DNA from 3 places in the Saccharophagus degradans 2-40 genome. Region 1 is predicted to be linked to each of the others. Evidence: predicted binding sites of a transcription regulator. Region 1 holds the regulator's gene; each other region holds the start of a gene.

What was found. The regulator LexA, encoded in region 1, represses DNA repair genes until DNA is damaged. The targets are predictions, from matches to a motif close to ACTGTNTNTANANACAGT.
Region 2: the regulator LexA is predicted to act here: its motif matches at 1,649-1,666, upstream of recA (recombinase RecA).
Region 3: the regulator LexA is predicted to act here: its motif matches at 4,731-4,748, upstream of ruvC (crossover junction endodeoxyribonuclease RuvC).

What each region holds. Positions count from the first base shown of each region.
Region 1 is NC_007912.1:2,278,283-2,288,600, reverse strand. It holds gene mfd (transcription-repair coupling factor) at 1-2,201, shown strand, start outside; gene SDE_RS09385 (peptidoglycan binding protein CsiV) at 2,208-3,242, shown strand; gene SDE_RS09380 (cold-shock protein) at 3,332-3,559, opposite strand; gene SDE_RS09375 (S-methyl-5'-thioinosine phosphorylase) at 3,662-4,420, opposite strand; gene SDE_RS09370 (hypoxanthine-guanine phosphoribosyltransferase) at 4,442-5,017, opposite strand; gene SDE_RS09365 (mechanosensitive ion channel family protein) at 5,024-6,133, opposite strand; gene nagZ (beta-N-acetylhexosaminidase) at 6,190-7,224, opposite strand; gene SDE_RS09355 (TetR/AcrR family transcriptional regulator) at 7,211-7,843, opposite strand; gene SDE_RS09350 (DUF6763 family protein) at 8,308-8,625, shown strand; gene lexA (transcriptional repressor LexA) at 8,729-9,334, shown strand; gene SDE_RS09340 (cell division inhibitor SulA) at 9,337-9,756, shown strand; gene SDE_RS09335 (hypothetical protein) at 10,014-10,283, opposite strand.
Region 2 is NC_007912.1:1,650,316-1,660,633, forward strand. It holds gene SDE_RS06735 (glycoside hydrolase family 2 protein) at 1-400, shown strand, start outside; gene SDE_RS06740 (DUF4124 domain-containing protein) at 520-960, opposite strand; gene SDE_RS06745 (CinA family protein) at 1,137-1,625, shown strand; gene recA (recombinase RecA) at 1,793-2,839, shown strand; gene SDE_RS06755 (regulatory protein RecX) at 2,882-3,328, shown strand; gene SDE_RS06760 (hypothetical protein) at 3,402-3,737, opposite strand; gene SDE_RS06765 (type I secretion system permease/ATPase) at 4,018-6,153, shown strand; gene SDE_RS06770 (HlyD family type I secretion periplasmic adaptor subunit) at 6,143-7,528, shown strand; gene SDE_RS06775 (TolC family outer membrane protein) at 7,809-9,101, shown strand; gene SDE_RS22845 (cadherin-like domain-containing protein) at 9,139-10,318, shown strand, end outside.
Region 3 is NC_007912.1:3,201,676-3,211,993, reverse strand. It holds rRNA gene SDE_RS13290 (23S ribosomal RNA) at 1-2,186, shown strand, start outside; rRNA gene rrf (5S ribosomal RNA) at 2,558-2,672, shown strand; gene SDE_RS21365 (GGDEF domain-containing protein) at 2,892-4,262, shown strand; gene SDE_RS13275 (hypothetical protein) at 4,270-4,719, opposite strand; gene ruvC (crossover junction endodeoxyribonuclease RuvC) at 4,905-5,426, shown strand; gene ruvA (Holliday junction branch migration protein RuvA) at 5,448-6,071, shown strand; gene ruvB (Holliday junction branch migration DNA helicase RuvB) at 6,095-7,129, shown strand; gene tolQ (protein TolQ) at 7,412-8,107, shown strand; gene tolR (protein TolR) at 8,114-8,542, shown strand; gene tolA (cell envelope integrity protein TolA) at 8,561-9,322, shown strand; gene tolB (Tol-Pal system beta propeller repeat protein TolB) at 9,397-10,318, shown strand, end outside.

The DNA.
Region 1 (10,318 bases):
CATTTTTACAAGGCAAATCGTCTATAGCTATTTGCGTTGCCGACTTCCAAGAAGGTTTGCATCTTAAAACCCCCAATATTTGCATTATTGCTGAATCACAACTTTTTGGTCAGCGCGTACAGCAGTATCGACGCCGCAAAGAATCGAATACCGATTTCAACGAAAACATTGTTAAAAACCTTACCGAGCTAAAAATCGGTGCCCCAGTCGTACATATTGAACACGGGGTTGGTCGCTACTTAGGCCTACAAACCATAGAGTTCGACGGTCAAAAAGATGAATTTTTAGTACTCGAGTACGCCAACGAAGCCAAGCTCTATGTACCCGTTGCCAACCTGCATTTTATTAGCCGCTATAGCGGCGCTGAAGATAGCAGCGCACCACTCAACCGACTGGGTAGTGATCAATGGCAAAAAGCGAAACGTAAAGCCGCCGAAAAACTGCGCGATGTTGCCGCTGAACTTTTAGAAATTTACGCTAAGCGCCAAGCCAGAGAAGGCTTTCAATACACTTACCCAAAAGACGCTTACGAAATATTTGCTGAAAGCTTCCCCTTTGAAGAGACGGTTGATCAGCAGCAAGCTATTGATGCCGTAAGGCAAGATATGATTTCGGCCCAGCCTATGGATAGGCTTGTGTGTGGCGACGTGGGCTTTGGTAAAACAGAAGTGGCCATGCGCGCGGCATTTATTGCAGTACAAAACAGTAAGCAAGTTGCCGTGTTGGTACCCACCACCCTGCTCGCCCAGCAGCATTACGAAAACTTTAAAGATCGCTTTGCGGATTGGCCGGTCAACGTAGAGGTTATTTCTCGCTTTAAAAGCAGCAAAGACATAAGCGAAATACAGAAAAAATTAGAAGCGGGCAAAGTCGATATATTAATTGGTACACATAAGCTAATCCAGGGCGAATTAATTTTCCCAAATCTTGGTCTGTTAATTATTGATGAAGAGCACCGCTTTGGCGTTAGACAAAAAGAAGCATTAAAAGCACTGCGCACAGAAGTAGATATACTAACGCTTACAGCAACGCCCATTCCACGAACGCTAAACATGGCCATGTCGGGCATCCGTGATCTATCTATTATCGCCACACCACCGGCCAAACGCCTGTCGGTAAAAACGTTTGTTCGTCAATCCGATAACGCCGTTATAAAAGAAGCTATTTTGCGCGAGATTATGCGCGGTGGTCAGCTGTACTACCTACATAATGAAGTAAGCACCATAGAAAAAACCGCAGCAGACTTACAAGAACTTGTCCCCGAGGCACGCATCCGAGTGGCACATGGGCAAATGCGTGAGCGCGAGCTAGAAGCAGCAATGTCTGACTTCTACCACAAGCGCCATAATATTTTAGTATGTACCACTATTATAGAAACGGGCATCGACATTCCCAGTGCGAACACTATTATTATTGACCGCGCCGATAAATTTGGCCTAGCTCAACTGCATCAGTTGCGTGGGCGCGTTGGTCGATCACACCACCAAGCATATGCCTACTTACTGACTCCACACAAAAAAGCAATGACCGCCGATGCGGTAAAACGCCTAGAAGCAATTGCCGAAGCACAAGACCTAGGCGCTGGTTTTACCCTTGCTTCTCACGACCTTGAAATTCGCGGCGCAGGTGAATTATTGGGCGATGAACAAAGCGGTCAAATGCAAGCCATTGGCTTTTCGCTTTACATGGAAATGCTAGACAAAGCCGTAGAAGCACTGAAAAGCGGTAAAGAACTGGATTTTGAATCAAACTTTAATAACAACGTTGAATTTAATCTGCGCATACCTGCACTTATTCCCGATGATTACCTGCCAGACGTACACACCCGTGTAATTTTGTACAAACGCATGGCTTCGGTTAAAAACGAGAATGAGCTAAATGACCTACAGGTAGAGATGATAGATAGATTTGGGCTGCTACCAGACCCAATTAAAAACCTCGTACGCCAAACTCGCTTGCGCTTAACTGCGGAACAGCTGGGCGTTTGCAAGGTCGAAGCTAACAACACAGGCGGTAGAATAGAGTTCACCACTAAGCCGAATATCGACCCACTTACAATTGTAAAAATGGTTCAAACAACACCACAGCATTACAGAATGGAAGGTGCTAGCCATCTAAAATTCTTTTTTGATATGGAATCGGCGGACGAACGCCTACTAACCATTCACAATATATTCGAAACATTAATGAAGTCGAGCTAACAAGCCATGAAACCAATGTTCAATTTATATAAGCATGCACTCCCCAAGGCCGCCAAACTCTTTGCTGGCTCACTGGTTGTTGCCTGCGCATTTACCTCCAATACTTTTGCTCAAACAAATTCAGATGCCCCTTGGTACCAAATTGAAGTCATTATTGTCGAACGATTAACTGCCGCCGCACAAACCGAAGTCTGGCCAAAAGATATAGTACTGGCCTACCCTGCTAAAAGTCGGTATTTAGAATTTATTGCGGAAGAAGAAACAACTGACGAGCAAATGCAAAATCAGCTTACAGCACAAGAAGGCACAATAGCACCCAGCACAGTAGAAGCAGACCTAGCCGAGAAACCTTTCATCCCGCTAGCCACAGCAGACCAACAGCTAAACAGTATTGCTAAAAGGATAGCGCGCACCAATCACTTACACCTTTTATTCCACCAAGCTTGGCGCCAACCTCTTACAGGCGCCGACCAAGCACCAGCTATAGTGGTGCAAGCTGGCAAACAGTTTGACGACCATTACGAGCTAGAAGGCTCATTAAAAGTTAGCGTAAGCCGCTACTTACATATAGATTCAAATTTATGGCTAACAGCCTTCGAAGCGAATTACGGCCAACCACAAGGACAATGGCCAGAACTGCCTGAAGCGCCATTTAATGTTGCAAATATTGTTATCGAACAGCCTATTAGCAACGAATACGGTGACGATAACGAAAACCTACTTGGCGAAAACGTTAATCAATCTGCAGAACCTGCACCTTCGGAAATCAGCTCGCAACAGCTAGATAGCCTACTATTTGCTGAGCCTACTACCGATAATCTTGGAGGCTTTAATTTTAATACAGGCATGAAACCCGTAAATGAAGCACCTGAGCCCGAGAAAATTAAGAATTTCGTGGTTACACAAATCGTAACTTTGCAGCAGCAGCGAAGAATGCGAAGTGGAGAACTTCACTATATAGACCACCCCAAATTAGGCCTACTAGTGAAAGTAACACCATACGACCCCAGCGCATCGAGTGGCGCAGAAGAAACACAATAATTTAGACACAGCCAATAAAAAACCCAGTGCAGATTAGGCAAACACCTAAACTGCACTGGGTTTTCTAAATGCTTAAAGAGTATAAGTTATTAACCTATAAGGGCAACATCGTCAGCGTGAAACCCTTTATCGCCCTGCTGTAACGAAAACTCTACAGCCTGACCTTCATTGAGTGATTTGTATCCTTCACCTCGAATACTGCGGTAATGTACAAAAATATCATCACCTTCTTTTTCTTCCGTGGCGCCAGCAGTAATAAACCCATAACCGCGCGCATTATTAAACCACTTAACTGTTCCTTTCGTTCTATCTGACATTAACATACCTCTTTGTACGACGTTGTACGCATTATTTTTATTTTAAGGTAATAAAACTATTACCAAGTGTTATGGACAATATGATAATTCCGAAATACGTTGCTAGAAATAGTTCACACTTTGACCGATTAGGTATTCGGCTTTTCCTACACAGCCTTCTAACTCTGCATTTATTGCCTCTAGGGTTATTAAACCAGCCGACAAACCGGCCGCCCAATTAACCACCAAACAGATCGAAGCGTAATCGATGCCGAGCTCTCTAGCAAGCGCCGCCTCTGGCATTGCGGTCATTCCAACTAGTGAGGCGCCATCGTTTTTTAATTTTTTTATTTCAGCTGCCGTCTCTAAACGCGGCCCTTGCATACACGCATAAACGCCGTTGCGCACAACTTTATCGCTGCCAAATTCTTTTTCAAATGCGGCACTCGCTTGAATTAACGCGTTGCGCACACGCCCTTCAAATGGGTAAGTAAAATCGATATGGCTCATACCATCTTCGAAACTATCAAAGAATGTACCTTCGCGCCCAAAGGTGTAATCAATTAGCTGATCGGGAATAACAAGTACACCCGGCCCACACCTTTCACCAATGCCGCCTACAGCATTAGCTGCAATAATATGAGAGACACCTAACTCTTTAAGCGCGTAAATATTGGCCCGATAATTTATTTTGTGCGGCGGTAATTTATGCTCACCGCCGTGACGAGCTAAAAATACAATATTATGCCCGCCCATTGAGTATTCAATTAAGCCACCCACAGACCCATAAGGGGTATTAACTGGGTTTAAAGCTTTGGCGTTGTTGGCAGACGCCATAGTGTAAAACCCAGACCCGCCAATAACTGCTATTTTATTTGGCATTTAGCCCCCTGTGTTTAACCACTAAAAATAATAAATACCGGGCGCATTACGCAGCAGGCCTTCGGCATCCATCCCCATACCAAATACATATTTATCTGGCACATTAAAACCAACAAAATCGGGGGGTGATACCAATTGAGCCAAACCTTCTCGCGTTTTATCTTTGTAGGCGAGCACCACGGTTCGTACAGATTCTGCGCCACGGTCTAAACAATACTGCTTTACTCTATCGATGGTAATGCCATCATCAAAAATATCATCTACTAGCAAAACTGTTTTGCCTTGCAACTCTATTTTAGGCTCAGCAAGTAAAGCTAAGGCACCGCCTTGGGTACCATTGCCGTAGCGTGTAGCGTGAATGTAATCGACTTCTATAGAGAACTTAAGTTTCGGTAACAACTTGCCCGCAAAAACCATAGCACCATTCATAATAGTAAGTAGCGCCATATCTTTAGCTGGTACGCCACTCTCACTTATATAATCGGCAAATTCATTGTTTAGAGAATCGCCTATTTTTGCTATGGAAGCTTCAACTTGCTCTAGTGTGTATAAACATGTTGCCGTTTTAATGGCATTTTCGAAATTAGATACATCCATTCGCGTTTAGTTTTCCGCCTGCATTAATTGTATTCCATCGGGAACATGTAGCGTTGAGGTTGGGAATGCACATTCAGCCTCATGCTTTTCAATAATTTTTAGCACTTTCAACAGCACGTCTTGTTTAATTTCGTGAAATTCAATCCAATCTGTTGTGTGCGTAAAACAATAGATGAAAAAATCCAGCGATGAAGAAGCAAAACCGTTGAAATTAACAATAAGCGTATTATTGTGATCAATCGCCTCATGCTCTACCAGCATCGCTTTTACATCAGCCACAATACCCGCCATTTTAGTGGCGTCGTCGTAGCGAATACCCACGGTTTCGTAGATGCGCCTGTGCTGCATACGCGATGGATTTTCTACTGAAATTTGAGTAAAGGTTGCATTGGGTACGTACAGTGGGCGCTTATCGAAAGTACGAATACGCGTTTGACGCCAACCTATATCTTCTACTACGCCTTCTATATTTTTATCTGGCGAACGAATCCAATCGCCAACAGCAAATGGTCGATCTAAGTACACCATTAACCCGCCAAAAAAGTTGGCAAGTAGGTCTTTCGCCGCAAAACCTACCGCTATACCGCCAATGCCACCAAAGGCTAACACGCCCGAAATACTGTAGCCCAGCGACTGCAACGCCACCAACATCGCGGTAATAATTACCGATATACGCAATAATTTACCCAGCGCCATAGCCGTGGTTCTATCCATAGGCTGACGACTGTATTCAGGGTCAATTAAGTTTTTTTCTGCTTTGGAGATAAACCCCGTTACAAACCAAGTAACAATTACGATATAGCCTACGTGGCGAACCGTGGCAATGGCCTCTAAAATGGCCGACTCGGAGTGCTTTGAGGCAATTGTTGCTGCAGTTGTTAAGCCAAGTACCCATACAAACCATTTTGCTGGCGCTGCCAAAGAATGAAAAAACGCATCATCCCAAAGGGTTTTGGTTAACAGCGACTTTTTCTTGAGCTTGTTTAAAAAGGTACTTACTACTAGCGCAACAATAAGGGTGCAAAACACAACAATAAAAACCTCTGCAATCCAAAGGTTTTCTTTGCCTGCTAGCTCCCCTAACCACTCTTGCAGCGTAGATTTAAAAGCGTCCACTATTTACTCCATCAATTAAATTCATTTGCCTCAACTTTAAATTAAGGAACCTCTGATTAAGCAAGTGCTAGTAATGCTTCTTTGGTTTCTTGCCAGCGTTTATTATTGTGTAAATCATAAATAGGTTGCGCCCCTGCTTTCCCCCGCATTCTGGTCAATCGAATAGAGGTAGAATAGTTGCCGTTATCTGCCAATGTCTGAATAACCTCAAGGGTGGCCTCGCGATTGTTGCAAACCAATAATGTGTCGCAGCCAGCGCTCATTGCTTTTATGGCTCGCTCCCCGAAGCTACCCGCCACGGCGGCACCTTCCATCGTCAAATCATCACTAAAAATTACACCGTCGTAGGCCATTTTATCGCGCAATATTTTTTGCAGCCAAACAGAAGAAAAGCCAACGGGCTGATCGTCAACCTCTGGGAACAATATATGGGCAGGCATTACAGCATCAAGCTTACTTTGCAACTTAGCAAAAGGCATTAAATCGAGCTGCTCTATAGCTTCGAGCGAGCGATAATCCACTGGCAGCTCTAAATGGCTATCGGCACGCACACTGCCATGCCCAGGAAAATGCTTACCGGTACAAGCCATACCTGCTTGTTGCATACCGTCTATAAATGCACCCGCTAGCGCAGTAACAGCTTTGGGGTCTGAAGAAAAAGCTCTATCGCCAATAATGCTGCTAAAACTATCATCCACATCCAATACTGGTGCAAAGCTAATATCTATGTCGTAAGCGCGAAGTTCACTAGCCATTAACCAGCCGGTATTACAGGCAAGCGCAAGGGTTAACTCGGCACGAGCTTTATAAGCGCTGGCAAATACTTGCATAGCTGGAATGCGGGTAAAGCCTTCCCGAAAGCGCTGCACCCTGCCACCCTCGTGGTCAACAGCAAGAATTATATCTGCCCGTACACTGCGAATTTGCTTAACTAGCGCGTCAAGCTGTGAAGGGGTTGAATAGTTACGGGTAAACAGTATTAACCCGCCAATTAGCGGGTTCTTTATTAGCGCTATATCTTCATCGGAAAGAGTTTGACCGGCAATATCCGCAATAACTGGACCAAGCAATTGATTGTTAGTCTCCAACATTTAGCATCCCCACTAATGATGGAATCATTAGCTCTATGGCCGCATCGAGAGCGGTATCTTCGTGGTAGTCAGCATTTAAAATGCCGCGAATAGAATCGTAACTAGAAAGCGTAAAAACCGCAGCACCAAGCATAAAATACAAACGCCAATAAAAAGTAACATTCGACATTTCGGGCAAGGAGCCTTTTAACGCGTGGGTAAAACGCGTATAGGTACCGCCAAATTGCTCAATAATACTTAGCCTTAAATGCTCTTGCGATTGGGAATAAGCCAAACCAAGCAGTTTCATAAAGCGCTGCGGTGGCTCGTTAATCTCTTCGGTTACCGCCTTGAAGGCGGCAAACAGATGCCGTAGCAACACATCTGGGTTGGGCGACTGCTGCCCAGCATGCTCATAGTCATCCAGCCTGCGGTCTAGTTCTTTACAAAACGGAGTCATAAACCGAGTAAAAACCGCTTGAATAAGCTCCTTTTTAGACCCGAAATGGTAATTTACCGACGCCAAATTTACGTCTGCCATGCCAGTAATCGTACGCAGGGAAGTCTCCGCGAAGCCTCGTTCGGCAAATAAAATCGTAGCGGCGTTCAAAATACGATCAACCGTCTCGTTTTGCGCCATAAAAACCGCCCTGAATGTTATCGTTTTAATCGGCGCAAACCATACGGTTTAACCTCGGATCATGTCAAGAAAAGCCCTTCAAATTACAGGGTTTATAATCGTTTAGGCGCCTAACGAACATAAACCGGTATTTTTAACTAAATGCCTCCCAGAACCTCTAGCTTTAGATCATTTTTTTATCAGCCCCTACGGTGATATTCCCAGACCGTTACATGGCCGCTACCCCTGCCGCACACCAGCAGCCGTACTTTTTTAAACATAACAATCGCTTAGTAGTAAAAGCTAATAACCCATATGAGATTTGGCACCACCCTATTTTGTTAGCGCGCTTTATACACCGCCATTCACTGTTCGCAAAGTCGCCCGACCGGTGATAACTTTAAAGCAGGATGACAGCACAATCTTACCAAAGTAACTCTATCAAGGAGCACGCACACTAAACGCAATCAAGTCGGAGATCGACAATGGCCTCATACTACCCACCTATAAACAGCTGGTACGAAGACCTCACCAACGCCCAATTGTTCGAAGTCGTCGCTATAGACGAAAAGAGCGGCACCATAGAAGTACAATACCAAGATGGCGATATTGATGAATTTGATATTGAGTCGTGGGGCCAAATGAGAATTATCCAAGCGCAAGCTCCCACCGATGAAGCCGGCGCCTACGGGTTAGACTCTGAAGACTTCTGGTCAGACACCTCCGATTTTGAAAACAACGACTACATGAACCCCATTGAACTAATAGAGCCGGATGGCTTTGTGGGGTTCGACGATATGTAGCCCCCAAAATAGGAATTGCGATTGAGGGTTGCCAAACCGAATTTACTGTATATAATCACAAGTACTGTATATTCATCCAATCGCATTTACCCTAGGGGGAACCATGTACAAATTGACAACGCGTCAACAGGAAGTACTAGACCTAATAAAAAGTCACATAGAAGACACCGGTTACCCACCTACTCGGGCAGAAATAGCCAATCAACTCGGCTTTCGCTCTGCTAATGCGGCCGAAGAACACCTTAAAGCCTTAGCCCGCAAAGGCGCTATTGAAATGGTACCAGGTGCATCGCGCGGTATTCGCTTACCAGAAACCATTCAAGGCATTCCATTAATTGGCCGAGTGGCGGCAGGTAACCCAATTTTGGCAGAGCAGAATATTGAAGATTACTGCGACGTCCCCCCCGACTTTTTCTACCCTCAAGCAAACTACCTTTTAAAAGTACAGGGTATGAGTATGCGCGATGCGGGTATTTTAGATGGCGACTTACTTGCTGTGCACAGCACAACACAAGTAAAGAATGGCGATATTGTGGTAGCCCGTATAGAAGATGAAGTTACGGTTAAACGCTTTAAGCGCGAACGCAACAACGCAACCATCCAATTACTTCCTGAAAACCCAGACTTCAATATTATTGAAGTGGATTTACGGGATGCAAACTTTTCTATTGAAGGCCTAAGCGTAGGCATTATTCGTCGAGAGTTATAATTATGGCCGCACAACTTTCTTTACTCGCAGCTCTACCCGAAACCAAACCAAGTAACGCTGGTATTACCGAGATTATTTTGTCTGAATTTGGCGACGATCAATCGGCAATACTTTTGCCAATGCTTGCGCACTTAACCAACAAGTGTAACGACCGCTGGCTAACTTGGATTGCGCCCACCGGTATTAGTAAAACGCTTTTGCAAGAATACGGCTTTAATCTTTCTAGGTTACGCCTTATTCACCCAAGCAAAACAATAGGTAAAACTGGCGCCCTACTTTGGGATGCCCTGGCTAATGGTTGCAGCCATACAGTAGTGTGCACCGCCCACGATTTAACAGATCAAGACTGCAGGCAATTAGAAAGCGCAGCTATTCAAGGCAATACTCGCGGGCTTTTATTACGCAACAGGCAAGCACAGTAATTCACACTAATTAATGAAACACTGCAGCGCCACACAACACTTTTAAGGCGTAAGGCTTAGCTTAAACTTTACCTTAAAAGAGCAAGCCCAAAGAAAACATATAAGAACTAGCAGCGCATATATTTGAAAATTTAGCTCGTAACCTTGAAGAGAAACTAGTGATTAGCGGCTAATTACACCATGTCATTTATGGCACCACAACTTAGGTGGCATTAACGACATCAATAACGCTAATGATATCTATGATATTAATGACATCAATGAAGAGTAGGCTCACCTTCCAGAATGGCAGTAGCGGCTTCTTCCTCTACGAGCTGAGGGTCGGTTAAATCACCCGCCGCCTGCAAGCCAGCTTCAATCATGGCTTTTGCTACTTCTAATTTTGCTTCGTTTAAAAAATAAAGAGACTCTTCCGAGAACCGGATAGACACAAGCGGCTCTAAGCCAGACTCTTCATCCACCTCATCAGCTCGCTTTAACGCAATTTCGCCGTTTGGCATTTCAACAATTTCATATAACGTAGACATAGAATGTCGGCACAACTCAATTCATGTGTTTGGAT
Region 2 (10,318 bases), 630 kb from region 1:
TAAAGCTGGCGTAAACCATTTGCGCGTTGAAGGTATTATTGACGATGTAAAAGTGCACGATAAGCTAGATGTTACCTATTTAATTGGTGAGCACGGTAAGCTGGATTCGATAAAACTAAGTGCTAAACCGCTGGACTCTGGCAATATTCTTATTGAAGCCGAGGCTTTAGATAGTGCTGGTAATCGTGTACTGAATTATTCTGAGCGCGCGTATTTCTTTAATGTTGGCGAACAGGGGCAATTGATAGAGAATCAAGGTACCCCTAATGGCAGCAGTATTATCGAAATGGCCAGTGGTTACGCTGCAATTGAATTTATTCCTGGTGATAAACCCAGCGTCATTGAATTCAGAAATCAAAATGTAAAAGGGGTGTATTTAAACGTTGATGCGAAGCAGTAACTGCTTTGCAATGGGGTTTAATTTGAGCACCCATATTAGGCGAGTAAAATCAGAGATAAAAAAGCCCCAGCTAAATAGTTAGTTGGGGCTTTTTATTTGTACTGTAGAATCTTTATAGGTTAAATGCCCTCAAGGCTTTTGGTTCGTTCATTCATTTGTTGCTGTACAGCTTTGGCGTCATCGACTAATTTTTTTACTTTTTCTGGGCTATATATGTTGCCGCTAAAGTCCGGCCCTTGTGGAGTATCGGTTTCCCCTGCAATGGTGGGCTCCTCTTTAATGCCTTGTATGAGGTTTACATTCGGGTCTACTTCCATTTTTACGGCAGATTCTGCAGGGTTGGGTGGCGGCTCGGAGGAGTAGTGGACTACCCCGTTTGCGTCAGTCCATTTATATGCGGTGGTTTTCCCCTCGGCAAAAGTCGGTAAGCTGGGGCTAGAAAAGCTAGGTAGGCTTTCTGTAGAGAAAGGCAGCTTCCCTGTCATTATATACATCATGTAGTTCGAGGCCCCAAGGGCCAGCACCACAACCACAACACACTTAAATATCAGCTTTTTCACTGCTGTAAATCTCCATTTCAACTAGTCTTATTACGCCATTATACCCATGCTTTAGGTTTAGTGTTTTAGCTAATGCCTAAAAGTGTTTAAGCGGAAGGGCGCAACCTTAAAGGTTGTAAAAGTGTAGCAAGAAAAAGCCATTGCAAGTTAATCACAGTTGCCCTATGTTCTTGCCCATGACTGAATCTACTTATCTTCTAGCCGAGCGTTTAGGCCAGCTTTTACGTGGGCCAAAACACACCGTAACTACCGCAGAGTCTTGTACTGGCGGGGGTATTGGGCAGGCAATTACTCTGGTGCCGGGCAGTTCGGCTTGGTTTGAGGCGGGTTATATAACCTATAGCAATCGTATAAAATCTAAGCTTTTAGGTGTGCCTTCAGCATTAATCGAGGCCCATGGTGCGGTGAGTGAGCCGGTGGTCTTGGCAATGGCGGCAGGGGCTATACAGCACTCGGCGGCCAATTATGCGGTAGCTGTAAGTGGGGTAGCTGGGCCAGATGGCGGCACCCCGAATAAGCCCGTGGGCACCGTGTGCTTTGCCTGGGGCGCTGCAGATACTCTGCAGGCTGCAACCGTGCACTTTGAGGGCGATAGGCACGATGTGCGCGAGCAAAGTGTAAACTTTGCGTTGCTAAAATTGATTCACCTGTGTGAGCAAAGTTAAATTTTACTGTATAAAAAACTATTACTGTTTGCGTGTACAGTATTTTTGTCGTATTCTTTCCTCAGTCGCAACCAATTGGGTTGCAGCGCAATGCGCAAAACGGGGTTTAAGGGTAGGTGAGACGGGATGTTTTCAGCTGCCAAGATTATATTTTAAAGGGGTTAGTTATGGATGCCAGTAAATCAAAAGCGTTAGAAGCTGCACTTTCTCAAATTGATCGCCAGTTCGGTAAGGGCACGGTTATGCGCCTTGGCGATAAAGGCAGAGAAAAAATGCCTGCTATTTCAACCGGTTCACTCGGTTTAGATGTGGCCTTAGGTATAGGTGGCTTGCCCAAAGGACGTATTGTTGAGATTTACGGCCCTGAATCTTCAGGTAAAACCACGCTAACCCTTCAAGTTATTGCAGAAGCGCAGCGCCAAGGTGGCACTTGTGCTTTCGTTGATGCCGAGCATGCACTAGACCCTGTATACGCCGAAAAGCTTGGTGTAAATGTAGACGACCTAATTATTTCTCAGCCAGATAACGGTGAACAGGCCTTAGAAGTTGCCGATATGTTGGTTCGTTCTGGCGCTGTAGATGTGCTTGTTGTCGACTCCGTGGCGGCGCTTACTCCCAAGGCCGAAATCGAAGGCGATATGGGCGACCACCACGTTGGTTTGCAAGCGCGATTAATGTCGCAAGCACTGCGAAAAATTACGGGCAACATTAAAAACGCTAACTGTTTAGCAATTTTTATTAACCAAATTCGTATGAAGATTGGTGTGATGTTCGGCAACCCAGAAACCACTACCGGTGGTAACGCGCTGAAGTTCTACTCTTCGGTTCGTTTAGATATCCGTCGCATTGGCTCAGTTAAAGAGGGCGATGAGGTTGTTGGCTCGGATACGCGCGTTAAAGTTGTTAAAAATAAAGTTGCGCCACCCTTTAAGCAAGCCGAGTTTCAAATTTTGTATGGTCAGGGCATAAACCGCTTGGGCGAGATTGTAGACTTTGGTGTTAAGCTTGGTTTAATTGATAAAGCTGGTGCTTGGTATAGCTATAACGGCGATAAAATTGGCCAGGGTAAAGCAAATGCTATGCAATACCTTCGCGATAACAAAGAAGTTGCCGAGTTCTTAGAGCAAAAAATAAAGGCGGAATTACTGGGCGATATTAAGCCTGTAGCTAAAGAAGGCGCTGAAGTTGAAGAAGAGAGCGCAGAGCAGGAGTAATTCTGTTCTCGCTATATTAACCTCTTTAGTTTTTCTATTTGTATGGATTACCCCTCTGTTAAAAATGCTGCGCTAGGCCTATTGGCCAGGCGCGAGCACAGCGAGTATGAGTTACGCACTAAACTCAAGCAAAAATTCCCCGTTGATGAAGAGCTTCTAAATACACTTGTAGGCGAATTGGTTGGCTTAAATTACCTAAGTGATGAGCGCTTTGCTGAAATGTATGTGCGTGTTCGCCAGTCAAAAGGCTTTGGTCGCGAGCGAGTAATGCGTGATCTACAAGAAAAGGGCATTTCTAGCGAACTTGCGTCTAACTGTATTGAGCAAATCGACACTTGGTTAGAAACTGCCACACACGTATGGCAAAAGAAATTTGGTGTGCCGGCAGAAGACTACAAAAGCAGAATGAAACAAATGCAGTTTTTGCGCTATAGAGGCTTTACACACCAAGAAGCAGAGCGGGTAGTGGCCGGCTGTACATTTGAATAGCAATTACGGGGTGCTTACTCCTTTCTAAGCCCAACCTAGTACCTTTCTTATACAGTGTTTTCAAAAAACACCTTCAAATAGTATCCTCATCATCCAAAAACGAAACCTCATTACTAGAGAGCTCAGAGCGCAGCCTTTCTCTTTTTAGCAGCTTCTGCTGCACTGGCTCTGGCAGCTCTGTAAATAAAATAACCTGTTTGTTCACTAGTAAATAAATTAAGTCCTCCGTAACCCTTGCTATTTCCCTGTCAGAGTTTTGTAGCTCTTTAAGTACAGCGTCGTCTTCGCCTTTGTTTAAAAAAGCGACTACTTCGTGATTGTCAGCGGGCAAACGCTCCTCATCGCCTGTGCGAGGCGCATCTAAAAGCTCGGTAATGTTGCCTTGGCTATCTCTTTTTATATAGGGCATATCAGATACATCTATACTGGTGGTTGGTTGATATAAGAATAGCAGTATCTAAACTGTATGTAGGGTTGCGTTTGGGTGGAATTTTGACCAGTGTGACTTGTGTGGTCTCTGGCGACATTAAAATTGAATGTTTATACAGTTTTACATTTATACTTGGCGGCCTTTGTTACACTGGTTGAAACAAGCGTTTACGCCAAACGGAATTGCCTAACGCGTTAATATATGGCTGTATTTAAAGCTGTGTGAAGGCAAAATGCACTTTTTACTGTGGGGCTAAAGCTTGGATAAAACAGAAGACACTGTCGGTTCAAAAGACCCTCTTTTACTGTCGTTGATGGCTATTGCTCGCTATGAGCACGTCGCTTGTTCAGACACCATGCTTGTGTCTGGGTTGCCATTGCATGAAGGCCGTCTTACGCCAGAGTTGCTAGTTCGCGCTGCAAGTCGCATAGATATGAAAGCATCGGTGGTTGAACGCACTATCGATCAAATATCCAACTTGGTATTGCCCGCCATACTTATTCTTAAAGACAACCAAGCATTGGTGTTGTTAGATATTGCAGATAACAACTCTGTCGCACAGGTATATTGCCCCGAGCAGGATGCTGAACAAGAAATATCCATTCCCGACTTACTCCAGCAATACACAGGCTTAGCCATATATATAAAGCCCGAAACCCATTACGAAGCCCGCGCTCTTCACGATATAGCACCTAAGAAAGCACACTGGTTTTGGGGGACGCTAAGCCATAGCTGGCGAATTTACCGCGATGTATTGGTGGCTTCATTTCTAATTAACCTCTTTGCGCTTGCGAACCCGCTGTTTGTAATGAATGTGTACGATCGGGTGGTACCCAATAATGCAATCGAGACGTTGTGGGTGCTAGCACTTGGTGTATCAGTTGTTTACATTTTTGATTACATCTTAAAAACGTTACGGGTGCATTTTATAGAGGTGGCGGGTAAAAAGTCGGATGTACTGCTGTCAGCGTATATTTTTGAGCGAGTGCTTGGCGCGAAGTATGATCAGCATCCTCCTTCTGTAGGGGCTTTTACTGGGCAGCTGCGCGATTTTGATTCTGTAAGAAACTTTATTACTGCAACGTCGGTTACCGCGTTTGTCGACTTGCCCTTTACCGTGCTCTTTTTGGTGGTTATCGGCTATTTGGGCGGCCCAATCGTATGGATTCCCATAGTAATTATTCCACTTATTATTATTTTTTCCTTGGTCGTGCAGGCCATGCTCAATAAAGCGGTTGCCAACACCTTTGTCGCATCCGCCCAAAAAAATGCCACTATGGTGGAAGCTATTACTAATTTGTCGTTGGTTAAGGTGTTGAACGCCGAGGGCAAAATACTGCGCAACCTAGAAAAGGCTGTTGGGTTGTTGGCTTATTGGGGTGTTAAAACCCGCGTGCTTTCTAATAGCGCGACTGGCTTTGCTGGTTTTATGCAGCAAATGGCTTCTGTTTTGGTGGTTATTGTTGGTGTGTATTTAATTAGCGCCGGCGAATTAACCATGGGTGGTTTAATTGCATGTGTGTTGCTAACCACGCGTTCTCTTATGCCTTTAGCGCAGGTAGCTGGCTTATTGGTTCAATTCCAGCAGTCGAAAATGGCGTTAACCTCACTTGAAGAGATTGTAAATAGGCAGCAAGAGCGGCCAAACGACAGACACTTTATAAAACGTATTAAATTGCAGGGTAATGTGGAGTTTAAAGGGGTGAACTTTGTTTACCCTGGCGATGATCAGCCAACACTCAAAGATGTAAGCTTTTCGTTAAAAGAGGGGGAGAAGGTAGCGTTAATTGGTCGATTGGGGTCTGGTAAATCGACAATGAATAATTTAATAGCTGGTTTATATCAGCCTACCAGTGGTGCCATTCTTATTGATGGCATAGATATTAAGCAAATAGACCCCGCAGAGCTGCGAGCCAATCTTGGTTATGTCCCTCAAGATAGCTCTTTATTCTATGGCTCAATAAAAGACAACATTGCTTATCGCGATGTATACGTTGACGATCAAGAGATCATCCGCGTGGCAGAAGTGGCTGGTGTATCTGCATTTAGTAATCTTCATCCCCATGGTTTGGCTCGAATGATAGGCGAGCGTGGAGACAATTTATCCGGCGGTCAGAGGCAGGCGATATCTATTGCGCGAGGCTTGGTGAATAGCCCTGCATTGGTGCTTTTAGATGAGCCTACATCTGCAATGGATAATGCGAGTGAAGCCAAGTTAATGGAAAACCTTAAAGAAGAGCTGGCCGATAAAACGGTAATAATGGTTACTCATAAAACGTCATTGCTTCGATTGGTAGACAGGGTAATAGTAATGGATAGTGGCCGCATAGTTGCCGATGGTCCGAAAGATACCGTGTTAGAAGCACTTAAAAAGGGGCAGGTCCGTGTCAGCTAAAAAAAGACTTGGCTCAGTATTTCAATCCATTGCCGATATGGCCGCCAATAGCGTGGACTCTCCTCTGCCGCCAGCCGATTTAGATTACATTACATCTGCTAGAGCTGCGGTTTTAGAGCAGAGTCCAAAGGGCGGGCGTTACGTACTGTGGGCGGTGGTTGTGTTTTTTGTTGTTACTGTGCTCTGGGCCAGTTGGGCGGAGCTAGATGAGTTTGCGCGCGGTGAAGGGAAAGTTATTCCATCTCAGTATGTTCAGGTTGTACAAAACTTGGAAGGCGGAATTCTTGCAGAGCTTTATGTGCGTGAAGGGGAGCGGGTCGCGCGAGGTGAAAAATTATTGCGCATTGACGACACGCAGTTTGCTTCTAGCTTGCGTGAGGCGGGTGTAACGCTGGCGCAATGGGAGCTTAAATCTATGCGCTTGCGGGCGGAATCTAACGGTGAAGCATTTAAACCCGAGATAAAAAAAGGCTGGCCGCAATTTCTTGTGGATCAAGAGCTAGCGTATTACCAATCGCGTCAACAAGAGTTGGCAGGTAATAAAGAAATCTACGATCAGCAACTTACTCAGCGCAAACAGGAGTTAGCCGAGCTAGAGGCAAGAAAAGAACAGTTACAGCGCAGTTACAATTTGCTGAATCAAGAGTTGCAAATGACTCGGCCGCTAGTTAGTCAAGGGGCTATTTCCGAAGTGGAATTATTGCGATTAGAGCGACAAGTGAACGATTTACTTGGCGAGCTAGAGGCGGCACAGCTTGCTATTCCTAGGGTTAAGTCAAGCCTAGATGAAGCGAAAGAAAAGCTGGCGAGTGTGGATATTGTATTTAGACGAGAGGCCCAAGAGGAGCTTAATAAAGTCACTCTCGAATTGTCTCGCTTACAAGAAACGTCGGAAGCGTTAGTCGATAGGGTAAAGCGTACAATGGTGATATCGCCTGTAGCAGGTACGGTCAAGCAATTGCTTGTCAAAACGATAGGCGGAGTGATCCAGCCTGGCATGGATATCGTAGAAATTGTACCCAGCGAAGAAATAATGTTGGTTGAGGCAAGGGTTCGACCAGCAGATATTGGCTATTTGCACCCAGGGCAAAAAGCCAAAGTGAAGTTTTCTGCTTATGATTTTTCCGTAATGGGGGGGCTAGATGGAGAGGTTGTCCATATCAGCCCAGACACCATTCAAGACGAAGATGGCGATAGTTTTTATCTCGTACGTATCGAAACCAGCAGAACATTCATTGGCCCAGACGGTAGAGAGCTACCAATTATCCCTGGAATGACGGTAAGTGTTGATATTTTGACCGGTAAAAAGACAATTTTAGATTACCTGTTAAAGCCCATCTTAAAAACTAAGCAGCTTGCAATGAGTGAACGATAGTGTGGGCTTGGTTTCCTCTATTTTGGTACTTAAGTGCTAACAGGTTCTCTTTTCTGCTATAGTTTGCGCAGATAGATGATAAAGTTGGCGCGTATAGTAACTTTTGTGTGGTAGTTAAGCGTTTTTTGCCTCTTAAAGGTATAAAAACGCTTGGAATGCCTTGTTTTTCTTAGATTTATAGCAAAAGTGTTGCTATAGGCAAGGGTTAGTATAAAATTTACGCATATGTGACGCGCGTCACATTGCTGCATCTATCTTAAATATGGACTGAGTGAAATAAATGAATAAACGCAGTTTGATTGTTGGACTGCTATGGCTTGGCTTGGTATCGGGGGATATCCAAGCGCTTACACTAGAAGAAGCTGTGGCGTACACATTGGAGTCAAACCCAGAGGTTTTGGCTGCATTGAATGAATATAAGTCGCGTGAGCATGAAGTTACTCAAGCGAAAGCGGGGTATTTACCCAGAGTTTCTGTGTCTGCCGCTGTGGGGCAAGAGCAACGCAAAGCGCCTGCTACTGGTAATGAGAGTGTTGAGCTAGATAGAAAAGAACTAGCTATTCAGGCTCGTCAAACAGTGTTTGACGGTTTTGCAACCTCGGCAGAAGTTAAGCGTCAACGGGCACGAGTTGAAGCAGCTGAATTCGAACTGCAAGCGGTATCTGGTAACACTGCTTTGCGCGCTGCAGAAGTGTATTTGAATGTGTTGCGTCATGCAGAACTGTTGGATTTGGCAAGAGACTCCCTTTGGGAGCACCAAAATATTTATGACCAAATGAAGCTGCGCAGTGAGACAGGTGTTGGTAGTAAGGCGGATCTTGATCAAATTGCTGCGCGGTTGGCGTTAGCTAATGCAAATATGATAGTTGCTCAAAACAATTTTGCGGATGCGCAGAGTAATTATCAGCGTGTTATAGGCTTGTTTCCAAATTTGGAAAACATGAGTAAGCCAGCTGCTACTGAAGATTTGTTGCGCACGCGAGAAAAGGCTGTGCAGCAGGCGCTTGAGAATCATCCGACGTTAAAAGCGGCGATTGCGGATGTTACCGCTGCGCAGGCTCAATATAAGGGGGCGAGTAGTGCACTGTGGCCGCGCCTAGAATTGGAAGCCGACAAGCGTTGGGATGAAAACGTAGGTGGTATAGAAGGCGAAGATGAGGATTTTGTTGTATCGCTTCGGCTTAGTTACGATTTATTTGCTGGCGGCGCTAATCGTGCCCGTAAAAAGCAAACTGCTGTTTTGATTTCTGAAGCGAAAGATATTCGCAATAATTCAAGGCGACAGGTAATCGAAAGTATGGAGCTTTCGTGGAATGCGTATGACGCGCTTAAAGCGCAGAAAGTGTTTTTAGAACAGCACGTAGAAGCTGCTAAAGCGACAAAAACGGCCTATGCCAAGCAGTTTAATATTGGCCGTCGCACATTATTAGATTTACTCAACACCGAGAATGAAGTGGTCGATTCGAAACGAGCACTTATTAACGCCGACTATGATCAGTTGCATGCGGTATATCGTATTTACAATGCATCTGGCTCTATGTTGGCAGCTCTTGGTATAGCGTTAGACAGTTAATTATACCGCGTAAAAAACGCGATTTTGAGGTAGTACTATGGCTGAGCAGTCGCCCGAAAATAATTCTTCTTCTGAAAATTCAGGGAAGGTTTTGGGGAAAATTGTTGGCGTTCAGGGGGAGGTGTACGTTGACTCTCCAAACGGTAAAGCGGCTGCAGGGAAGGCACAGTTAGCATTAAATCATGGTGATACCGTTCGCACGCTTGGTAGCAGTGCGGTGGTTATTCAGTTGGAGGGCGGCAAGTCCTTAACTCTTGGCCATGATGAAACGCTAACCCTCGACGATAAATTACTGGCGCTGCTTAACCAAAAGGAAGAAGAGGGCTCGCTTGATGAAGGTGTTGACTTCGATGCTCTTGCTGAAGCGATTGAGTCTGGCCAAAATCTAGAAGAAATTTTACCGGCCGCAGCTGCGGGCGGGGATGACCCTGGCACAAACTCCGCGGGTACCGCTGGTAGTTCCGGTGTGCGAATGGATCGTACGGGTGATTCTGTTACGCCAGACAGCGGGTTTAATACCAGTAATGGGTCTCGCTCAACCTCTAGTAATGAGGTTAGAAGTGGTGATAATGTTGACGACGCCTTTTTGGCGGAGGCTAACAACAATCAGCCTGAAGCAGGTGTAATAGAAAACACCACATTCAATGAAGATGAATTTTCTCAGTTAGATGTTTCAACAGCATTTAATGATTCAGACCCAGAGCAAACGCTCACCTACACAGCTGAAGGCTTGCCCGAAGGCTTAGAACTAGACCCTCTAACCGGTATTATTTCTGGCACACCAACTAATGCTGCAGCTTTATTAAATGGCGGTACATACACGGTTGTTGTAACTGCTACAGATGATTCTGGTGCATCTAATAACTCAGCATCTACTTCGTTTACTTTGCAAATAGCCAACGTTAACGACGCCCCAGAAGTTGAGTCTGCGCCGCAGTTGAGCGATGCCGTTGAAGATGAACCTTATATTATTTCTAACGAAGAGTTGTTGGCAGGTGCTAGCGACATTGATCAAGATGAACTCACTGTAACCAATGTGAGCCTTGTAACGGGTCAAGGCGAAATAATCGCTAATGATGATGGCACGTTTACATTTAACCCTGCCCCAAATTATAACGGCCCAGTTGAATTTTCTTACACCATAAGCGATGGGCAAGGCGGTGAGATTCAAAACACTGCCACCTTGATTGTTACCCCTGTAAACGACGCGCCGACCG
Region 3 (10,318 bases), 920 kb from region 1:
AGGTTAGGTAACACTGACTGGAGGACCGAACCCACTAACGTTGAAAAGTTAGGGGATGACCTGTGGATCGGAGTGAAAGGCTAATCAAGCCGGGAGATAGCTGGTTCTCCCCGAAAACTATTTAGGTAGTGCGTCATGTCTCACCCACGGGGGTAGAGCACTGTTTGGGCTAGGGGGTCATCCCGACTTACCAACCCCATGCAAACTCCGAATACCGTGGAGTGCAATCATGGCAGACAGACTGCGGGTGCTAACGTCCGTAGTCAAGAGGGCAACAACCCAGACCGCCAGCTAAGGTCCCAAATATCAGTTAAGTGGGAAACGATGTGGGAAGGCTTAGACAGCTAGGAGGTTGGCTTAGAAGCAGCCACCCTTTAAAGAAAGCGTAATAGCTCACTAGTCGAGTCGGCCTGCGCGGAAGATTTAACGGGGCTCAAACTGATAACCGAAGCTGCGGATACTTTCGAGTATGGTAGGGGAGCGTTCTGTAAGCCTGTGAAGGTGAACTGAGAAGTTTGCTGGAGGTATCAGAAGTGCGAATGCTGACATGAGTAACGATAAGGGGAGTGAAAAACTTCCCCGCCGGAAGATCAAGGTTTCCTGTCCAACGCTAATCGGGACAGGGTTAGTCGGCCCCTAAGGCGAGGCAGAAATGCGTAGTCGATGGGAAGCGCGTTAATATTCGTGCACCGACTGTTGCTGCGATGGAGGGACGGAGTAGGCTAGGCGAGCACGGCGTTGGTTGTCCGTGTTTAAGCTTGTAGGCTGGTGACTTAGGTAAATCCGGGTCGCTAAGGCTGAGAGGTGATGACGAGTCCTCTTTTGGACGAAGTCGTTGATGCCATGCTTCCAAGAAAATCTTCTAAGCTTCAGGTAACAGTTGACCGTACTGTAAACCGACACAGGTGATCAGGTAGAGAATACCAAGGCGCTTGAGAGAACTCGGGTGAAGGAACTAGGCAAAATAGTACCGTAACTTCGGGAGAAGGTACGCCGGTTTTGGTGATGGGACTTGCTCCCTAAGCTGAGACTGGTCGAAGTGACCAGGTGGCTGCGACTGTTTATTAAAAACATAGCACTCTGCAAACACGAAAGTGGACGTATAGGGTGTGACGCCTGCCCGGTGCCGGAAGGTTAATTGATGGGGTTAGCTTCGGCGAAGCTCTTGATCGAAGCCCCGGTAAACGGCGGCCGTAACTATAACGGTCCTAAGGTAGCGAAATTCCTTGTCGGGTAAGTTCCGACCTGCACGAATGGCGTAACGATGGCCACGCTGTCTCCACCCGAGACTCAGTGAAATTGAAATCGCAGTTAAGATGCTGTGTACCCGCGGCTAGACGGAAAGACCCCGTGAACCTTTACTACAGCTTTGCACTGAACTTTGAGCCTACTTGTGTAGGATAGCTGGGAGGCTTTGAAACTTAGACGCTAGTTTGAGTGGAGCCAATCTTGAAATACCAGCCTGGTATGTTTGAGGTTCTAACCTAGACCCCTTATCGGGGTTGGGGACAGTGTATGGTGGGTAGTTTGACTGGGGCGGTCTCCTCCCAAAGAGTAACGGAGGAGTACGAAGGTGCGCTCAGCATGGTCGGAAATCATGCATTGAGTATAATGGCAAAAGCGCGCTTGACTGCGAGACTGACACGTCGAGCAGGTACGAAAGTAGGTCATAGTGATCCGGTGGTTCTGTATGGAAGGGCCATCGCTCAACGGATAAAAGGTACTCCGGGGATAACAGGCTGATACCGCCCAAGAGTTCACATCGACGGCGGTGTTTGGCACCTCGATGTCGGCTCATCACATCCTGGGGCTGAAGCCGGTCCCAAGGGTATGGCTGTTCGCCATTTAAAGTGGTACGCGAGCTGGGTTTAGAACGTCGTGAGACAGTTCGGTCCCTATCTGCCGTGGGCGTTGGAAAGTTGAGAAGAGTTGCTCCTAGTACGAGAGGACCGGAGTGAACGAACCACTGGTGTTCGGGTTGTCATGCCAATGGCATTGCCCGGTAGCTATGTTCGGACGGGATAACCGCTGAAAGCATCTAAGCGGGAAGCCTCCTTCAAGATTAGCTTTCCCTGGGGCTTGACCCCCTAAAGGGCCGTTGAAGACTACGACGTTGATAGGTCGGGTGTGGAAGCGCTGTGAGGCGTTGAGCTAACCGATACTAATTGCCCGTGAGGCTTGACCATATAACAGAGATTGCTGGTTAATAATCAAGTAATCGTGTTGTACAAGCACAAGAAGTAAGACTGATGACGAAAGCTTACGAAAAGTAAGTGAATAGTCAGCACCTAGTAAGTGCAAAGACAATTAACGTTTAGTGTATCTATATAGCACTAGCATGATTGCAAAAGGATAAGTACACCGACGCAAGGCGACGGGTGAGTACCTCAACCTTACTTAATGAATAACGCAAACAACTTCTGATCCACACCTTATTTGTACTGGGATTACTGTCAATAATCCCCAATTAAAAGCCTCAATAGTTAACGGCATTAGCTAGTTAACGAGTGCTACGGTAGAAGGTCGCCGAAAAAGACACAAAGTACATACAGCTTTGCCTGACGACAATAGAGCATTGGAACCACCTGATCCCATCCCGAACTCAGCAGTGAAACGATGCATCGCCGATGGTAGTGTGGGGGTTCCCATGTGAGAGTAGGTCATCGTCAGGCTTCTAATATCAAAAGCCCGCTTAGGTTACCCTAAGCGGGCTTTTTTGTGATCGGCGTTCCCAGATACTGCATTTAGCCATATTCAAGCGGTAAAAGGTGCGAACTCTTAAAAAATAAGTTAGCCTAGCGGATCAAATTTGTAGTTTTCTTTTAAGAAAATAATATCTACTACAAAATCAATATAACGGTTGTTCGTAAGCTGTGAAATCCAGTCAAACTATGAAATTAACAATTAGAGCAAAGCTATTTCTTAGTCATTTTTTCGCCATAATGTTCGTTTCGGGGAGTATTGGTTCCTACTTCTATGGGAGCGCAATCGAAAATTTAGAGAACAGCTTAAAGTCTAGGCTGCGTAATAGTGCAGCATTGCTTTCAAAAAGCTTTGATACGAAAGAGTTAGATCTCATACAAAACGAGCAAAATAAGTCGTTACCAGAGTATGAGAAAAATTTGCAGTTAATTATCAGCTATGCTTCTTCAAATGATGATATAGCTTTTATCTATATTATGCGTTTGCGAGACGGGCTGGTTGAGTTTGTACTAGATTCCGATCAAGTTAACCCTGCCAGACCTGGCGAAATATATAAACAAAATATTCCTGAGTTAATTGAAGGCTTTGCGAGTGTTAGTGTGGATTCATCCATCACTACCGATCGCTGGGGTAGTTTTATGTCTGGTTACGCGCCTATTGGTGGCGGGGCAGCCCAGTATTTAATCGGTTTAGATATGAAAGCCGACGACGTTAGCAATAAATTGCAGGATCTAAAAACAAAGGGTTTACTTTCGTTATTAATGTCGCTAATCCTAGCTTATGCCTGCTGTTATTACTTATCTCGTAATTTTGTCTATCGCATCCGCCGCTTACATGATCAATGCGGAGACCTTATTCATGCAGATCCAAAAGACGTAAGCGTTAAAGGGGATGAGATTGACGATTTAAGTGATGTGTTTAGTGTAATGCTAGAGTCGTTCCAAAAGAATCAAGAAATACTCGAAGCTAAGGTGACTGAGCGCACTGAAGAGGTTAATAAAGCAAACCGAAACTTAATGATTGAAGTGAAAGCGCGCAAACAAATGATGGAGCAATTGCGTGACTTGGCTAGAACTGATTACTTGACAACGCTTATCAATCGTCGGGAAATGACCAATATTTTAAGAAGTGTATGCATAGATTACAAAGTACACCCTAAGCCGTTTGTCGTAACTTTAATGGATATTGATGATTTTAAAAATATTAATGATTGTTACGGTAATGGAGTTGGGGACGAAGTGTTGCTTTCGCTTTGTAAGCGTTTAAGTGCAATGCTCGATACGAAGGAGGTTCTTGCTCGTTGGGGGGGAGAAGAATTATTGTTTTTGATGAACGACGCCACCTTAACTGATGCCGCATTGCGAGCGGAGGCATTGCGAAAAACCATCGAAGGCATGGAATTTTCTGTGGATAACAATATAGTTTCCATCACTGCTAGTTTTGGCTTGGCAGAATACGAAGTTGAGCGCGGTTTAGATGCCACTATAAAAGAGGCGGGCTTGGCTTTGTATCGTGCTAAACGTTTAGGTAAGAATCGGGTGTCAATCGAGGATTCTTAGCGCCTGCTTACTTTAGTTCGGCTTCAGCGCTTTCTAGCATTTTTATGAATTGGCGCAATTGTTGTTTGGCTTGCTGTTTTTCTTCATTGGTCAGCGCTTGATAACCTCGGGGGAATGGCCAGCCATAACCCCAGCGATACGGCATGGGGAGGTAGGGAGAACCTCCAACACGTACCCCTGCATACATAAGTTTTCCAATCTCGGTTTCACCTAGTTTCGCAACGCAAGACTCCAGCTCTGCATCTGCTTTAATCCGTTCTTCGTAGGTTCCTCCCTTCCAGTACGAAAGGTCGTGAGATACACAGCAATTTAGCCAAAGTGTTTGTTCTTCGGTATTTCCATCAGGGAAGGCACTGCATCCATCAGAAGTGAAGGGCGCTATCTGATCAGCGAAAGTCAAAGAGCAAAGTGTATAAAGCACAATTGCGTTAGTTGCGGGTACTAATTGGCGGTACATGTATATTCCCTACTGATTAAGGACAAAGTATAGCGCAAATACTCTAATGCTCGCGCTTTCAGGGTGGCTTTATAAAGCGGTGGTATCTAGTCTCGCGTTGGTTCACAATTGGCGGTTATCGGAACTTAGTGCAGGGCTATATGTGGCGCTAGTTGTTTACTTGTCTTTGTTAGTGTGAATGTTTAATGGCGATAGTGCTAGGCGTTGACCCAGGCTCATTGAAAACGGGCTTTGGGTTAGTAAATCACGTATCTGGGCGGTGTGAATATATCGCTAGTGGTGTGATCCGTATGAAATCTAGCGATGAGCTCCCTGAGCGCCTAAAAACGATATTTGAATCGCTAGTAGAAATCATTGAATGCTATCAGCCATCTGAATTTGCGATAGAGAAAGTATTTATGGCAAAAAGTGCGGGCTCAGCACTCAAGCTGGGGCAAGCGCGCGGTGCAGCGATAGTTGCTGCCGTAACTAACGGTTTGCCTGTGGGGGAATACGAAGCGCGAAAGGTCAAGCAATCGGTTGTTGGGTCGGGAGCGGCGGATAAATCGCAGGTTCAGCATATGGTACGCACACTTTTACATCTTACTGCTACCCCACAAGAGGACGCCGCGGACGCATTGGCGATTGCATTGTGCCATATCAATACTCAAGCAAGCCTAATTAGATTGGCGGGTTCGCGTCAGTTTAGGCGTGGCCGTTTGGTTTAATTTAATATTAAGAATGACATTATGATAGGTCGATTAACAGGAATCTTGGCGGAAAAAAAAGCGCCGCATTTACTTATAGATATTGGCGGTGTTGGGTATGACGTGATTGCGCCTATGACGACATTTTATCGCCTCCCCGCACTGGGCGAAAAAGCCGTATTACACACTCATTTTTCAGTTAGCGAAACATCGCAGCAATTGTTTGGCTTTAGTAGCCAGCAAGACAGAGAGCTGTTCCGTATGTTGATTAAGGTGAATGGGGTAGGCCCTAAGCTTGCAGTGGGCATTATGTCCATGGAGTCATCTGATTTTGCTAAATGTGTACTCGATGGCAACTTAACCGCACTTGTAAAGCTACCTGGCGTAGGCAAAAAAACTGCAGAGCGCTTGTTGGTCGATATGCGCGATCGAGTTAAGGCCTTAGATACCACACCTAGCGAGCATTCGCCTACAGGGGAGGGGGCAGGTATTGTCCGTGTCGATCCTGTAATAAACACCAATGTAATTATAGCGGACGCTGAAAGCGCGTTAATTGGCCTAGGGTACAAGCCTACTGAAGCTGCCAAAGCGGTATCTGCTGCGTATAACGATACTATTACCACAAGCGAAGACCTTATCCGTGCAGCTTTAAAAGGTATGATTTAACTTAGTTAACTGGCCCATAATTTATGATTGAGCAAGACCGAATTATTGATGCTAACGCCAAAAGCCGCGAAGAGCAGATAGACCGAGCTGTACGCCCGAAGAGCTTGAAAGAATATATTGGTCAGCCGGTTGTGCGCGAGCAGATGGAAATATTTATCGGCGCCGCGCAAGCGCGCGGTGATAGTTTGGATCATACGCTTGTATTTGGGCCGCCTGGGCTGGGTAAAACAACGCTGGCGAATATTATCGCCGCAGAAATGGGGGCGGATCTAAAGTCCACATCTGGGCCCGTACTCGAGAAAGCTGGCGACCTAGCTGCTCTAATGACAAACTTAGAGCCGGGCGACGTTTTATTTATTGATGAAATACATCGATTAAGTCCGGTGGTAGAAGAAATATTATACCCCGCGATGGAAGACTTTCAGTTGGATATCATGATTGGTGAGGGGCCAGCCGCGCGCTCTATTAAGCTTGAATTACCGCCGTTTACGCTTGTCGGGGCAACTACGCGTGCAGGGTTGCTTACTTCCCCTTTGAGGGATCGATTCGGAATTGTTCAGCGTTTAGAGTTTTACAATATTGAAGATCTCACTCATATTGTTGAGCGTTCTGCGTCCTTGATGGGGGTTGCTATGGATACTCCCGGTGCAAGGGAGGTTGCTAAACGGTCTCGTGGAACACCGCGCATTGCCAATCGTTTACTGCGTCGCGTACGAGATTATGCTGAAGTTAAATCAGATGGTACGGTAACAGCGCAAATTGCAGATCTTGCTCTTAATATGCTCAACGTTGACGAGCACGGCTTTGATCATATGGATCGCAGGCTATTGCTCACGCTTATAGAAAAATTTGGTGGCGGACCGGTGGGTGTCGATAGCCTGGCAGCAGCAATTAGTGAAGAGCGCGACACGATAGAAGACGTGCTTGAGCCGTATCTTATTCAGCAGGGGTTTATTATGCGTACTCCGCGTGGTCGAATGGCTACTCAATTGGCATATCAACATTTCGGTTTGAATGTGCCTGCAGCGCTAAAGCAAGATTCGCTTCCTGGCATATAAGCTTTGAAGGCTAAACACTGAATTTATTTTACGTATACGTGTCTATGTCATAGCGCATTTTTCTACAGATCGTATATTATGCGCAACAAAATTGGATGAAGAGTGCGTAAACTGCGCAACAATTGATCCGTATGATTTTGCATATCTTAAACGCGGCGGATAATTACCGAATGCAGTTGCTCAAAGCTGCCTTGAGTTACCCAAAGGGTGAATCAGGGTCAATATTCCAAATAACATTCTAATTTAAGACTATATTGCTACTCATTTGGGGGCTAGCCTTTCATGACTGAAAACTCACTGTCTATCTGGAGCTTAATTGTTCAGGCGAGCGTGCTTGTACAAATAGTGATGGCGATTCTATTTTTGCTATCGGTAGTTTCTTGGGGGTTGATTGTTCAACGCGGTTTATACCAATACCACGCTAAGGTAGCTTACAAAGACTTCGAGCGGCAGTTTTGGTCCGGTGTGGATTTAACCCAGCTGTATAGGCAGGGCAATAGCAAGGCCAACCGAAGTGCAACCGATGGTGTAGAGAATATATTCCGCGCTGGTTTCAAAGAGTTTACTCGTTTGCGGCAGCAGGGCAGCACAGACCCCGATGCAATTATGGAAGGCACACAACGCACAATGCGCGTAGCTATGGCTCGAGAGGAAGAAAAACTAGAAGTGTTTTTGCCTTTTTTAGCCAGCGTAGCGTCAGTGAGCCCTTATATTGGTCTGTTTGGTACGGTTTGGGGCATTATGAACTCGTTTCGCGGCTTGGCTACAGAGTCTCAAGCTACGTTGGCGTTGGTTGCTCCTGGTATTTCCGAAGCGCTTGTGGCGACGGCAATGGGCTTATTCGCAGCAATTCCTGCGGTACTGGCTTACAACCGTTTTTCGTCGAATGCTGAATCGCTTATTAGTCGTTACGAAACTTTTGCCGAAGAGTTCTCTGCTATTTTGCACCGCCAAGTTCACTCTAAAAGCGCCGAGTAATTAATCATGGCTGCAAAAGGTAAAGGCAAAAGAAAACCGTTAGCGGAAATCAACGTCGTTCCCTACATCGATGTGATGTTGGTGTTATTGGTTGTGTTTATGGTGACGGCTCCACTGCTCATGCAAGGGGTGAAGGTAGATTTACCGCAGTCTCCGTCTGCACCGATCGATCAAAAAGACGAAGAGCCTATTATTGTTTCTATCAAAAAAGATGGTACCTACTACATTAATTTGGGAGGCGATCAAGAAACTCGCCGCGAGCTGAAAGACATAACCACCATCGTTGCGAAAGTGCTTAGAGAAAAACCCAATACGCCAATACTAGTATGGGGCGACGCCAAGGTAGAGTACGGTGCAGTTGTGAGTTTGATGAGCGATCTTCAGGGCGCCGGTGCTCCCTCTGTAGGCTTAGTTACCGAGCCTCCACGCTCTTAGCGGTTGGGTGATTAACCTATGAATATTCTTCGCAATATTGCCATACCCTGTGGAGCCACCTTGGCGATCCATGTGGTGGTGATTGCGGCGTTATTTTCTGACTGGCAGCCTAAAATAGAGCACAAGCTCGTAAAGCCGCCGCGCCACATAGAAGCTAAATTGGTTGAATTAAAACCAAAGGCTAAGCAGGCAAAGCAGGAAGAAAAGCCTAAAAAGGTAGATTTAACTAAAAAGCAGCGCATGCTAGAAGAGCAGCAACGCGCAGAAAAGTTAAAGCGAGAAGCCGAAGTTAAAAAGCGGCAAGAATTAGAGGCTAAAAAAGCAGCAGAAGCTAAAAAGAAGAAAGAGCAAGCTGCTGCTGAAGCAAAAAAGAAGGAGCGGCAACGTAAAGAAGAGCAGCAGCGACAATTAAGAATACAGCAGGAATTTGAGAAAGCGTTACTTGAAGAGCAGGGGCAATTACTAGAAGATAGCTACGCAACACAGGCTCAAAGTTATGCAGCACTTATAAGGCAGCGAGTAGAGCGAAGCTGGAGTAGGCCGCCATCGGCGCGAAACGGAATGCGTTGTGAGTTGTCTATACAGCTGGTACCAAGTGGGCGCGTAATTGATGTGCAGATTTCTCGCTCTAGTGGCGATGCTGCATTCGATAGGGCAGCACTTAAGGCTGTGAAAAAAATAGAAGCGTTTCCCGAATTGCAGGATATGCCAATTGGCTTATTCGAAAGAGAATTTAGAAACTTCAAAATGGTGTTTCAGCCAGAGGATTTACGACAATGATTTTGGGGAGAAAGCATTTGGCTAAGGCAGGCAGTAAATGGTTGGCAGGTTCAAGCCAATGGGCGCTGAGCTTAATGCTTATATTGGCTGCAGGCATGGCCCGTGCAGAGCTGGTGATTGAGATTACTCAAGGGGCGGACAACCCCACCCCAATTGCCGTAGTGCCTTTTGGTGGCAATGGTGGCTTGAGTGAAAATGTATCTCGTATCATATCTGCCGATTTAGATCGCAGTGGTTTATTTGAATCTAAAAGCCCTGAAAATATGTTGTCGTTTCCATCGAAACAAGCAGATATTTTTTATCGCGATTGGCGTATATTAGGCACCGATTATTTAGTGATAGGTGATATTCAGCGAAGCGAAAGCGGCTACGTAGCTGAGTACGGTTTGTACGACGTGCTTCAGCAGAAAAAAATGTTAGGTAAAGTGCTATCTGTAGGCCCAACGGGTTTGCGTGATATGGCGCACAAAATTAGTGATGATGTGTATCAAGCGTTAACAGGCATTCGAGGCGCTTTCTCTACCAAGATTCTCTATATCGAAGATATGGGGCCTAGCGTTAAAGAAAGATATCGCTTAATTAAGGCTGATGCTGATGGCGCAAGGGAGCAGTTGATTTTTAAGTCGAGTGAGCCTTTGCTATCACCCGCTTGGTCTAATGATTTGACACAGGTAGCGTATGTATCTTTTGAAACATCGCGACCAGCAATATTTAGACATAACTTAATTACCGGTAAGCGAGAGCAACTTACAAACTTCAAGGGGTTGAATGGCGCGCCAGCATGGTCGCCTGATGATTCTAAATTAGCTCTCGTGTTATCGAAGGATGGCAACCCAGAAATTTACATTTTGGACATTGCTACAAGAGCGCTCCAGCGAGTCACAAAAACCCACTCGGCGGTGATAGATACCGAACCAAACTGGACCGCGGACGGAAAAGGGATAATTTTTACGTCAAATCGCGGTGGAAACCCACAAATTTATCAAGTGGGTCTTG